Regions from separate parts of the Pseudomonas sp. NPDC089554 genome, predicted to be linked through region 1. Evidence: predicted binding sites of a transcription regulator. Region 1 holds the regulator's gene; each other region holds the start of a gene.
The links. Region 1 encodes FliA, which starts transcription of late flagellar genes. Its sites were predicted from a motif close to CTAAAGTTTNNNNNNNNNNNGCCGNTAA; they were not measured.
Positions count from the first base shown of each region.

Region 2: a site for FliA is predicted at 1,726-1,753, ahead of motA (flagellar motor stator protein MotA). Genes of this name have one in related genera too.
Region 3: a site for FliA is predicted at 1,862-1,889, ahead of ACQKPE_RS17420 (methyl-accepting chemotaxis protein). Genes of this name have one in related genera too.

Region 1 covers NZ_JBNNVR010000023.1:56,859-60,746, forward strand. Annotated here, with positions in the region: gene flhF (flagellar biosynthesis protein FlhF) at 1-789, shown strand, start outside; gene fleN (flagellar synthesis regulator FleN) at 865-1,698, shown strand; gene fliA (RNA polymerase sigma factor FliA) at 1,695-2,435, shown strand; gene ACQKPE_RS09990 (chemotaxis response regulator CheY) at 2,540-2,914, shown strand; gene ACQKPE_RS09995 (protein phosphatase CheZ) at 2,933-3,721, shown strand; gene ACQKPE_RS10000 (chemotaxis protein CheA) at 3,734-3,888, shown strand, end outside.
Region 2 covers NZ_JBNNVR010000010.1:70,445-74,332, reverse strand. Annotated here, with positions in the region: gene motB (flagellar motor protein MotB) at 1-805, opposite strand, end outside; gene motA (flagellar motor stator protein MotA) at 809-1,660, opposite strand; gene ACQKPE_RS05330 (HDOD domain-containing protein) at 1,792-3,327, shown strand; gene ACQKPE_RS05325 (rhodanese-like domain-containing protein) at 3,373-3,888, shown strand, end outside.
Region 3 covers NZ_JBNNVR010000060.1:5,256-9,143, forward strand. Annotated here, with positions in the region: gene ACQKPE_RS17415 (pseudouridine synthase) at 1-215, shown strand, start outside; gene ACQKPE_RS17420 (methyl-accepting chemotaxis protein) at 267-1,832, opposite strand; gene ACQKPE_RS17425 (CPBP family intramembrane glutamic endopeptidase) at 2,028-2,804, opposite strand; gene acnA (aconitate hydratase AcnA) at 2,898-3,888, opposite strand, start outside.

The DNA.
Region 1 (3,888 bases):
CCCATCGCCCGTGAGCTGCTCGACATGACCGGTGGCATCGAAGAGCCGCGTCAAGCCTGGCGTATGCTCCTGGCGCACCTGGCGCGCATGATCCACGTACCCGAGGTGGAGCCGATCGAGGAGGGCGGGGTGATCGCCATGGTCGGCCCGGCCGGCATGGGCAAGACCACCACCCTGGCCAAGCTGGCGGCGCGCTACGTGCTCAAGTACGGCGCGCAGAATATTGCCCTGGTCAGCATGGACAGCTTCCGCATCGGCGCCCAGGAGCAGCTCAAGACCCTGGGGCGGATCCTCAACGTTCCGGTGACCTACGTCGACCCGGGCGAGTCCCTGGGCCAAGCCCTGGAGCCGTTGCTGCGCAAGCGCGTGGTGCTGATCGATACCGCTGGCCTGCAAGCCAGCGACCCGGCCCTGCGCATGCAGCTGGAGAGCCTCGCCAGCCGTGGCATCGCCGCCAAGAACTACCTGGTACTGGCCACCACCAGCCAGAAGCAGGTGCTCACCGCCGCCTACCACAGCTACAAACGCTGCGGGCTGGCCGGTTGCATCCTGACCAAACTCGACGAAACGGGCAGCCTCGGCGAAGTGCTGAGCCTGGCCATCAGTCATCAACTGCCGGTTGCCTACCTGACCGATGGACCACGCATCCCTGACGACCTGCAGCTGCCGCGCAAGCACCAGCTGGTAAGCCGGGCAGTGAGCGTGCAGTTGCAGGAAGACCCCAGCGAAGAAGCCATGGCCGACATGTTCGCTGACCTCTATCACAACCCCGGCAAGCGTGCGGGTTGAACATGAGTGCTGCAAGGAACCGAGCGAGACCCTTCAAGTGGACCGGATCCACGCGAAACAAGGTAAAGAACAGAAATGGGTAGCATGCATCCCGTACAGGTGATCGCCGTGACCGGTGGCAAAGGTGGCGTCGGCAAGACCAACGTTTCAGTGAACCTGTCCCTGGCACTGGCCGAACTCGGCCGCCGGGTCATGTTGCTGGATGCCGACCTGGGCCTGGCCAACGTCGACGTGCTGCTGGGCCTGACGCCCAAGCGAACCCTGGCCGATGTCATCGAGGGCCGTTGCGAGCTGCGCGATGTCCTCCTGCAAGGCCCGGGCGGGGTGCGTATCGTGCCGGCGGCATCGGGTACCCAGAGCATGGTGCACCTGGCGCCAGCCCAGCATGCCGGGCTGATCCAGGCGTTCAGCGAGATCGGCGACAACCTCGACGTGCTGGTGATCGACACCGCTGCGGGTATTGGTGACTCGGTGGTCAGTTTTGTCCGCGCCGCGCAGGAAGTGCTGCTGGTGGTGTGCGACGAGCCCACCTCGATCACCGATGCCTATGCCCTGATCAAGCTGCTCAACCGCGACTACGGCATGAATCGTTTCCGTGTGCTGGCCAACATGGCGCAGAGCCCCCAGGAGGGGCGCAACCTGTTCGCCAAGCTGACCAAGGTCACCGACCGCTTCCTCGACGTCGCCCTGCAATACGTGGGCGCGGTGCCCTACGACGAGTGCGTGCGCAAGGCGGTGCAGAAGCAGCGTGCGGTGTACGAAGCCTTCCCGCGTTCCAAGTGCGCCTTGGCGTTCAAGGCCATCGCGCAGAAGGTCGACAGCTGGCCGCTGCCAGCCAACCCGCGCGGCCACCTGGAATTCTTCGTCGAGCGCCTGGTGCAGCCCACCAGCGCAGGGCCGGTACTATGAGTGCGAGCGGTTTCAAGATGTACAGCAAGGCATCCAAGGATGCCCAGTACGAGCTGATCGAGCGCTATGCGCCGCTGGTCAAGCGTATCGCCTACCACCTGCTGGCGCGCCTGCCGGCCAACGTGCAGGTCGAGGACCTGATCCAGGCCGGCATGATCGGCCTGCTGGAAGTGGCCAACAAATACGACGCCAGCAAGGGCGCAAGTTTCGAGACCTATGCCGGTATTCGCATCCGCGGTGCGATGCTCGACGAGGTGCGCAAGGGTGACTGGGCGCCGCGTTCGGTGCATCGAAACACGCGCATGGTCAGTGACGCGATGCGCAGTGTTGAGGCCAGAACCGGTCGTGACGCTAAAGATCACGAGGTTGCTGCCGAACTCCAATTGAGTCTCGATGATTACTACGGGATTTTGAACGATACCTTGGGCAGCCGCCTGTTCAGTTTCGACGACCTGTTGCAGGACGGCGAACACGAGGGGCTGCACGAGGACGGTGCCAGCGGCCAGCTGGAACCTTCGCGTGATCTGGAAGACGAGCGCTTCCAGTCGGCCCTGGCAGAGGCGATCGCCAACCTGCCGGAGCGCGAGCGCCTGGTACTGGCGCTGTACTACGACGAGGAACTGAACCTCAAGGAAATCGGTGAGGTGCTGGGGGTTAGTGAATCGCGGGTCAGCCAGTTGCACAGCCAGTGCGCGGCACGCCTGCGCAGCCGCCTTGGGGAATGGCGGGCGCGTTGAGTGAAGGTTTCTTTGCGGTCGTTGCAGGTTGTACCGAATTGATTGAGCGCGCGCTCGGCGCCGAGCGCGTTAAAGACTGCTTGGAGGTCTAATTGAACAAAGATATGAAAATCCTCATCGTTGACGACTTTTCGACGATGCGGCGGATCATCAAGAACCTGTTGCGTGACCTGGGCTTCACCAACGTCAAAGAGGCCGATGATGGCAACACGGCGCTGCCGATGCTCAACAGCGAGCCCTTCGACTTCCTCGTGACCGACTGGAACATGCCTGGCATGACCGGCATCGACCTGCTGCGTGCGGTGCGTGCCGACGAGCGCCTCAAGCACCTGCCGGTGCTGATGGTGACCGCCGAGGCCAAGCGTGAGCAGATCATCGAAGCCGCCCAGGCCGGCGTCAACGGTTACGTGGTCAAGCCGTTCACTGCGCTGGCGTTGAAAGAAAAGATCGAGAAGATCTTCGAACGCGTCAACGGCTGAGTCACGTCAGGGGGCGCTATGGAATCCAAGAACGATTCTCTGGGGGAGTTCGAGTCGACCCTCAAGAAGCACGCCGAAGAACTGGTACAAAGCCTTGAGCGCGGCCAGTTCGGCGATGCGGTGCAGTTGATTCACCAGCTCAACCAGACCCGCGACCGTGGCCTGTACCAGGAAGTCGGCAAGCTCACCCGTGAGCTGCACAGTGCCATCGTCAACTTCCAGATCGACCCGCACATGCCGCAGGCCGAGGAGGTGTCGCAGATCACCGACGCTACCGAACGCTTGTCGTATGTGGTGCGGCTGACCGAGAACGCGGCCAACCGCACCATGGACCTGGTCGAGCAGAGCACCCCGGTGCTCAACGACCTGGCGAGCGAGGCCCAGGCCCTGTCGGCCGACTGGCAGCGTTTCATGCGCCGGGAAGTGGCGGCGCCAGAGTTCCGCGAGCTGGCCAAGCGCGTTGACGGTTTCCTGGCGCGTAGCGCCGAGGGCAACCGCGATGTCGCCAGCCATCTCAACGATATCTTGCTGGCTCAGGACTATCAGGACCTGACCGGCCAGGTCATCAAGCGCGTCACTGCGCTGGTGACCGAAGTCGAAAAAAATCTGCTCAAGCTCGTGCTGATGGCCAGCCAGGTCGACCGCTTTGCCGGTATCGAACATGACCACCAGCAGCTGCGTGCTGAAAAAGATCAAGAAAAACATCCGACTCGGGGTGAAGGTCCGCAGATTCATGCCGATAAGCGTGAAGACGTCGTGTCCAGTCAGGACGATGTCGACGATCTGCTGTCCAGCCTGGGTTTTTAGGGAGCACGTTTAATGAGCTTCGGCGCCGATGAAGAAATCCTCCAGGATTTCCTGGTAGAAGCCGGCGAAATCCTTGAGCAACTGTCCGAGCAACTGGTCGAGCTGGAAAGCCGGCCTGATGATGCCGACCTGCTCAATGCGATCTTCCGCGGTTTTCACACTGTAAA
Region 2 (3,888 bases), on a different contig from region 1:
CGATGTCGATACGCCGGTTCACCGGGTTGAGCGGGTTCTCGCGGTCGAACAGCGACGACGAGGCATAACCCACCACCCGCGCCACCTGTGCATCCGGGTAGCCACCGGCGACCAGCGCACGGCGCGCGGCGTTGGCGCGGTTGGCCGACAGCTCCCAGTTGCCGTAGTCGCCGGTGCCGGAGTAAGGCTTGGCATCGGTATGGCCACTGACGCTGATCTTGTTCGGCACCGCCTTGATGGTGTCGGCCATGGCCAGCAGGATGTCTTCGAAGTACGGCTTCAGGCGCGCGCTGCCCAGGTCGAACATGGGCCGGTTCTCGGCATCCATGATCTGGATACGCAGGCCGTCCTGGGTAATCTCGAACAGGATCTGGTCCTTGAACTTCTGTAGCTCAGGGTTCTCCTCGACCTTGTTCTGCAGCTCTTGCAGCAGCAGGTTCAAGCGCTCCTGCTCGACCTGCTCGGCCATGTTCTCGATCCGGTCCTTGTCCAGCTGGATGCTGGTGTCAGGCGTGGGCTCGGTTTTTTCTTCCGGGTTGATGGTCTTTTCCGGCGCCAGCTGCGGCGAGCCGCCCAGGTCGATGACATAGGGCGTACCGCTTTCCGAGAAGCCGATCGGGTCCTTGAAGTAGCCGGCGATGGCGATCTTCTGCTCGGGCGTGGCAGTGGACAGCAGCCACAGCACCAGGAAGAACGCCATCATCGCCGTGGCGAAGTCGGCGAAGGCAATCTTCCAGGAGCCGCCGTGGTGGCCGTCGCCATAGCGCTTGACGCGCTTGACGATGATGGGCTGATTGTTCTCCATGGCTTAGCGACCGCGAACCGCTTGTTCCAGTTCGGCGAAGCTCGGGCGGTGCGCCGGGTACAGCACCTTGCGCCCGAACTCCACGGCCAGCGACGGCGGCATGCCGGACGCCGAGGCCACCAGCGAGGCCTTGATCGCCTCGTAGACGTTCAGTTCTTCCTTGGCATCGTGGCGCAGCGAGGTGGACAGCGGGCCGAAGAAGCCGTAGGCGGCCAGAATACCGAGGAAGGTACCCACCAATGCGGCACCGACGTGCAGGCCGATGGACTTCTGGTCGCCCTCGCCCAGCGAGGCCATGGTGATCACGATACCCAGTACCGCCGCCACGATACCGAAGCCCGGCAGGGCGTCGGACACGGCAGTCACGGCGTGGGAGGGGTGCTCGAGCTCTTCCTTCAGGCTCATCAGTTCCATGTCGAACAGGCCTTCGAGCTCATGGGGCGCCATGTTGCCGGTGGACATGATGCGCAGGTAGTCGCAGACGAACGCCGTCATGCGCTCGTCGCCAATCACCGCAGGGTACTTGGCGAAGATCGGGCTGGCCGCCGGGTCTTCGATATCCCCTTCGATGGCCATCATGCCTTCACGGCGGCTCTTGTTGAGGATCTCGTAGATCAGGCCCAGCACTTCCAGGTAGAAGGTGTGCGTGAAGCGGGTGCCAAACATCTTCAGCGACTTTTTGAATACATGCATGGTCATGTATCCAGGGTTCGCCTGAAGGAATGCACCGAAGGCTGCACCGCCAATGATGAGTACTTCGTATGGCTGGATCAGTGCTGCGATCTTGCCGTGGGAGAGCACATATCCGCCGAGCACGCTCGCGAATACGACGATGATGCCGATAATTTTAGCCATAGGTTCAAAGCACTTGCTGTCGTGGTCGGGGTCAGTGTGCGGAAGCTGTTAAACACTTCTTCTACTTATCGGCAGAACTGCGCCAGACTATAGCCACAAATCGCGAAAAGCCAGTTTGGACTGATGTCAAAATGCCAATTGAAACCAAGCTACCCGCTCAGATCCCTTCCTCCCTCGATGCCTGGGTAAAGCTGCTCGACGGTGTTCGCGTACCGGTTCCCAAGGAAAGCTACGAAAGCGTCATGGCGGCCATCCGCGATAGCCGCAGCTCGCTGCGCGACATCGCCGAGCTGATGCAGGATAGCCCGTCGCTGGTGTTGTGCGTGATGCGCGAGGCCAACCACCCGGCCAACGCCAGCCAGGCGCAACCCGCCGAGAGCCTGGAAGTGGCCCTCAATCGCCTGGGCCTGACGCGCATCGCCGAAATGCTCGCGCGCCTGCCGGTAATACCCGGTGACGATTTCCCGCCGGTGCTGCGCCAGTTCCTGTTGATCAGCCAACATGCCACGCAGCAGGCCAACGGCCTGTTCGCCAGCCGCCTGGCACGCCTGTGGCAGGAAATCCACTGGGGCAGTTTGCTGTTCCTCTCGCCGCTCTGGGCCATGGCCCTGGCCTACCCCAAGCTGCTCGATGCCTGGGAGCTGCGGGTTATCCACAAGGGCGAAGAAGCCGCGCAGGTGGAGCACGAGCTGTTTGGCGTGCGCATCATGCATTTGTGCCAAGTTGTTGCCGAGCACTGGCGCCTGCCCGGATGGGTGACCCAGGGCTACCGCCTGCTACTCGAAGAGCGCGAGCAATTGGCGCAGGCGCTGCTGATCGCCCGTGAGCAGGATGCCTTCACCCAGCAACACCTGCTGGATGAAGCGCCGGCCCTGCGCCGCTGGTTCAACCAGCCACCCAACACCGTGCTGCTGGCCAACGGCCTGGCGCTCTCGGCGCAGGTCGGCTGGGACAACCCGCACCTGCTGCGCTGGCAACTGCTCACCGCGCTGTACCTGCAAACCTCGCTGGACGATGTTCAGCAGCAGGTTCACCAACAGGCTGCGGCCAGTGCCCGCCACCACGCCCGCCACGCCCTGTTCCACCCTGCCGAGGCGCTCATCTGGCCATGGGACCAGCGCCGCCCGCACCCCGACATGCTCACCCCGCCGCCGCCACCGCCCCATGACCTGGAGCGCTGGCGCACACTGTGCGGCGACCTGCTGGCCCAACCCAGCCCGTTCACCAATGCGGTGCACCTGGCGACCCAGGCGCGTATGGCCCTTCAAGCCTGCGGCCTGACCCGGATCATGCTGTTGATGGTCGACCGCCAACAGGACTGCCTGCGCGTGCAACAGACCGCCGGCGTGCCACGTGAAGCCGCCGCCCTGGTACTGCCGCTGGCTGAAAGCAAACTCTTGCAGCGCCTGGTCAGCAAGACCGGGCAACTGCGCCTGAGCCCGGAAAACCACGCCCAGTTTGCCGCCCTGCTGCCCGCGCCACTGCGCACGCTGTTCAGCGGCGAACACCTGCTGATGCGCTCGCTGGCGGTGGGCGAGCAAGTGCTGATGCTGGCGATCGCCGACCAGGACGGCAGGCCCATGGCCGACGTCAGCGTGCAGGGCTTCGCCAAGACCGCCCAATGCATCGAGCGGGCCCTGGCTACCTTCGCCAACCGCAATGCCTGAGCCTTGCGCTACAATCGCCCCTCCGTTCCACCCTGGAGACCGTGGATGACTGATTTTTCCGGCTTGCCCCTGGTGATCGAAGCCGCCGACCTGCTGCCGCGCCTGGGCTCGCCCTCGCTGATCCTGGTCGACCTGAGCAGCGCCAACCGCTACGTTAGCGGGCACATTCCCGGCGCCCGCTTCGTCGACCCGAAGCGTACCCAACTGGGCCAACCCCCTGCGCCGGGCTTGCTGCCGGCACGTGCCGACCTGGAAAAACTGTTCGGCGAGCTCGGCCATCGCAACGACGCGGTCTACGTGGTGTATGACGATGAAGGGGGTGGCTGGGCCGGGCGTTTCATCTGGCTGCTCGACGTCATCGGCCACAGCAAGTACCACTACCTCAATGGCGGTATCCAGGCCTGGCCGGCCGACAAGCTGTCCACCGAAGTGCCAAGCAACGTCGGCGGCCCGGTAAGCTTGCAAGTGCATGCCGAACCCACCGCCACCCGCGAGTACCTGCAAAGCCGCCTGGGCGCCTCGGACCTGGCGATCTGGGACGCACGCGGCCCTTTGGAGTAC
Region 3 (3,888 bases), on a different contig from region 1:
GTTTGTCGCCGGTGACCGGCAAGACCCATCAGTTGCGGGTGCACATGGCCGCCTTGGGCGCGGCCATCTGCAATGACCCGTTCTACCCGGTGCTGCGCAATGAGCAGGACGACCTGCAACGACCATTGAAGCTACTGGCCCAGAGCCTGCGTTTCAACGACCCATTGACCGGTAACGAGCGTTACTTCGAAAGCCGGCTAAGCCTGGACTGGTAGCGGTAGGGATGAACGATGCGGGGCGCGCCACTGGCTCGCCCCGCATTGCTTCTAGCGGTTGAAACGCTCTACCAGCGAGTACTGGGTACCGGCGGTGGAGGTCAGTTCCTCGCTGAGCTGAGCCGAATGCTGGGCCTGTTCGGCGGTCTGGTCGGCAAGGTCGGCGATGGTGCTGATGTTGCGGCTGATCTCTTCGGCCACGGCGGTCTGTTCTTCGGTAGCGGCGGCGATCTGTGTGGCCATGTCGGTGATATTGGCGACCGCTTCGCTGATGCCCACCAACGCCTGGTCGGCCTGCATGACCCGCTCCACGCCTTCCTGGGCCTGGCGGTGGCCAGTCTCCATGGTCTGCACGGCATTGTTGGCGGTTTGCTGCAACTTGGCGATCAGGGCGTGGATCTGCCCAGTGGATTCAGCGGTGCGCTGCGCCAACTGACGCACTTCGTCGGCGACCACGGCAAAACCACGGCCCATCTCGCCAGCGCGTGCGGCTTCGATGGCGGCGTTCAGGGCCAGCAGGTTGGTCTGGTCGGCGATACCCTTGATGACATCCACCACGCCACCGATTTCGTCGCTGTCCTTGGCCAGCTGGGTGACGGTTTGCCCGGTTTCGCCCACCGCAGTGGACAAGCGCTCGATCGCTTCACGGGTTTCCCCGGCGATCTGCCGACCTTCGTGGGTCAGGCGGTTGGCTTCCTGGGTGGCGTCGGCGGTGCGCTGCACGTGGTTGGCTACTTCCTGGGTGGTGGCGGCCATCTGGTTGACTGCCGTTGCCACCTGCTCGGTCTCCACGCGTTGGCGTTCAAGGCCTGAGGAGCTCTTGTGCGCCAGCACGTCGGACTGACGTGCCTGCTCGCTGAGGTGCTCGGCGCTGTCCTGCAGGCGGGTGAGGCAGGTCTTCAGGCGCGACTCCTGGCTGAGCATGGCCATTTCCAGGCGTGCCTGTACGCCACGGCTGTCGGTGTACATCTGCGCGATCAGTGGGTCGGAGGTGGTCTGTTCGGCCAGGCGCAGCAGGCGCTTGAGGCCGCGCTGCTGCCAGCTCAGGCCCAGCAGGCCGAGTGGCACGCAAAGGGCTGCCGCCAGGGCGAAGCCCCACCAGTGCCCGAGCCAGCTACCGATCAAAAAACCCATCTGGCTGACCAGGATGAATGGCAGCCAATCCTGTAGCACCGGCAGCCACTTGTCGCGGCGAGGCACTGCCGACTTGTTCTGGTTCAGGCGCTGGTACAAGGCCTCGGCGCGGCGAATTTGCTCGGCGGTCGGTTTGACTCGAACCGACTCGAAGCCGACCACCTGGTTGTTTTCGAAGATCGGCGTGACATAGGCGTTGACCCAGTAGTGGTCGCCCGACTTGCAGCGGTTCTTGACGATGCCCATCCAGGGCTGGCCTTGCTTGAGGGTCTGCCACATGTGGGCAAACACGGCGGACGGCACGTCGGGGTGGCGTACCAGGTTGTGCGCGGCACCGGTCAGTTCCTCGCGGGAGAAGCCACTGATTTCGATGAAATCATCGTTGCAGTAGGTGATCACGCCCTTGGCGTTGGTGGTGGAGATCAACCGCTGCTGTGCAGGGAAAGTCCGTTCTCTCTGGGTAATCGGCTGGTTGTTACGCATGGGCAGTGTTTCCGCAAGGCTTTGGACACGTATCGGCAGACAGCGGGCTTTGTTGAGTGAATATTTATTCCGGCTTGATCTGGCGCAATGCCACTACTCTGGCGGTGCGCTAGGAAAAATCGTTTTTTGCCTGCATGTTCCGCGCGATATTTCATTATCTTGGCGAAATTATGACAGTTTCGACCCCGGCCCTTTTCAGGACGGGGCCAGCATGGGGTAGGTAAACAGCGTGAAATGCGCCAGGTTGAACAGGAAATGACACAGCACCGCGGCCAACAGCCCGCCATGACGGTAGGCCAGCCCGTAGCCGACACCTGCCAGGCTGGCCAGGTAGAACCACTGCCAGCCACCGCCCAGGTGCGCCAGGCCGAACAGCAGGGCAGCCACCACCAGCGCCAGGCCTGGGTGGCCGAACAACCGTTGCAGGCCGCCTTGCAGGTAGCCACGGAACAGCAACTCTTCGGTCAGGCTCACCAGCAGCAAGTTGTTGAGTATCCAGACCCAGGCCTGGTCGGGCCATTTCGGCGCCCAGGTGACCAGGCCTAGTGCCCAGGCGCCGCCCAGGCAGGCCACCAGGGTCAACGGCAGTGTCAGTGCCAGGCCGGTCAGCGCGCCACGGGCGCGCAGCACCAGCAACCAGGGGCAGGCGAGCAGTATCCAGAAGCCAATCAGCGGCTTGTCCAGGTTCAGGTACATCGAGAACGGCACGGCACCTTCGCTGAACACCGCCTTGTCGATCACCTTGGCCCCGAGGAAGCCCGGTAGCCAGTGCAAGGCCAGGGCGGCGGCGAGGACGATGAACAGCGCATGGCCGCTGGCCTGCTGCCAGCGTGCCGGGCGCCGCACCAGCCAGCCTGCAACGAGCAGCGCGAGGAACGCGGGTAGGGTGGCAAGGGTCAGGCTGCCGTAGGTGAGCGCCAATACGTAACCGAGGGTGAGCAGCAGCAGGGCGATCCAGTGAGGGCGGGGCATCGGAAATCCTTTTGGTATGAGCCGCCGGGATTCTAGACGCCGTTCCCTGGTGAGGCTATCGCGGCACAAGGCCGCGATAGCCAGGTGCATGGGCTACCGCCCGGCAATCAGCTGACGCAGCACGTAATGCAGGATGCCGCCTGACTTGAAGTACTCCACCTCATTCAGCGTGTCGATCCGGCACAGCACGGGAACCTGCTCCTGCTGGCCGTCCTCGCGGGTGATACGCAGTGTCAGGTCCATGCCTGGGCGCACCTGCGCATCGCTCAGCCCCAGCACATCGATGCGCTCCTTGCCCGTCAGCCCCAGCGCCTTGCGGTTGTCACCGGCCTTGAACTGCAACGGCAGCACGCCCATGCCCACCAGGTTGGAGCGGTGGATACGCTCGAAGCTTTCCGCCAGCACGGCCTTGACCCCCAGCAGGTTGGTGCCCTTGGCGGCCCAGTCGCGGCTGGAGCCGGTGCCGTACTCCTGGCCGGCGATCACCACCAGTGGCGTGCCCTCGGCCTGGTAGCGCATGGCCGCATCGAAGATCGACAGCTTCTCGCCGCTGGGCACGTGCAGGGTATTGCCGCCTTCCTCGCCGCCGAGCATCTCGTTGCGGATACGAATGTTGGCGAAAGTGCCGCGCATCATCACTTCATGGTTGCCGCGCCGCGAGCCGTAGGAGTTGAAGTCGCGCGGCTCCACGCCCTTGTCGCGCAGGTAGCGCCCGGCCGGGCTGTCGGCCTTGATGTTGCCGGCCGGGGAGATGTGGTCGGTGGTCACCGAGTCGCCCAGCAGGGCGAGAATGCGCGCGCCGCGCACATCGGCGATTTCCGGCAGCGGGCCGCCGATGTCGTCGAAGAACGGCGGGTGCTGGATATAGGTGGAATCGTCCTGCCACACGTAGGTGGCGGCCTGTGGTACTTCGATGGCTTGCCATTGCGCATCGCCGGCGAACACTTCGGCGTACTCCTTGTGGAACATCGCGGTGTCGACACTGGCCACGGCCTCGGCGATTTCCCGTTGGCTCGGCCAGATGTCACGCAGGTACACCGGCTGGCCATCCTTGCCGGTGCCCAGGGCGTCCTGGGTAAGGTCG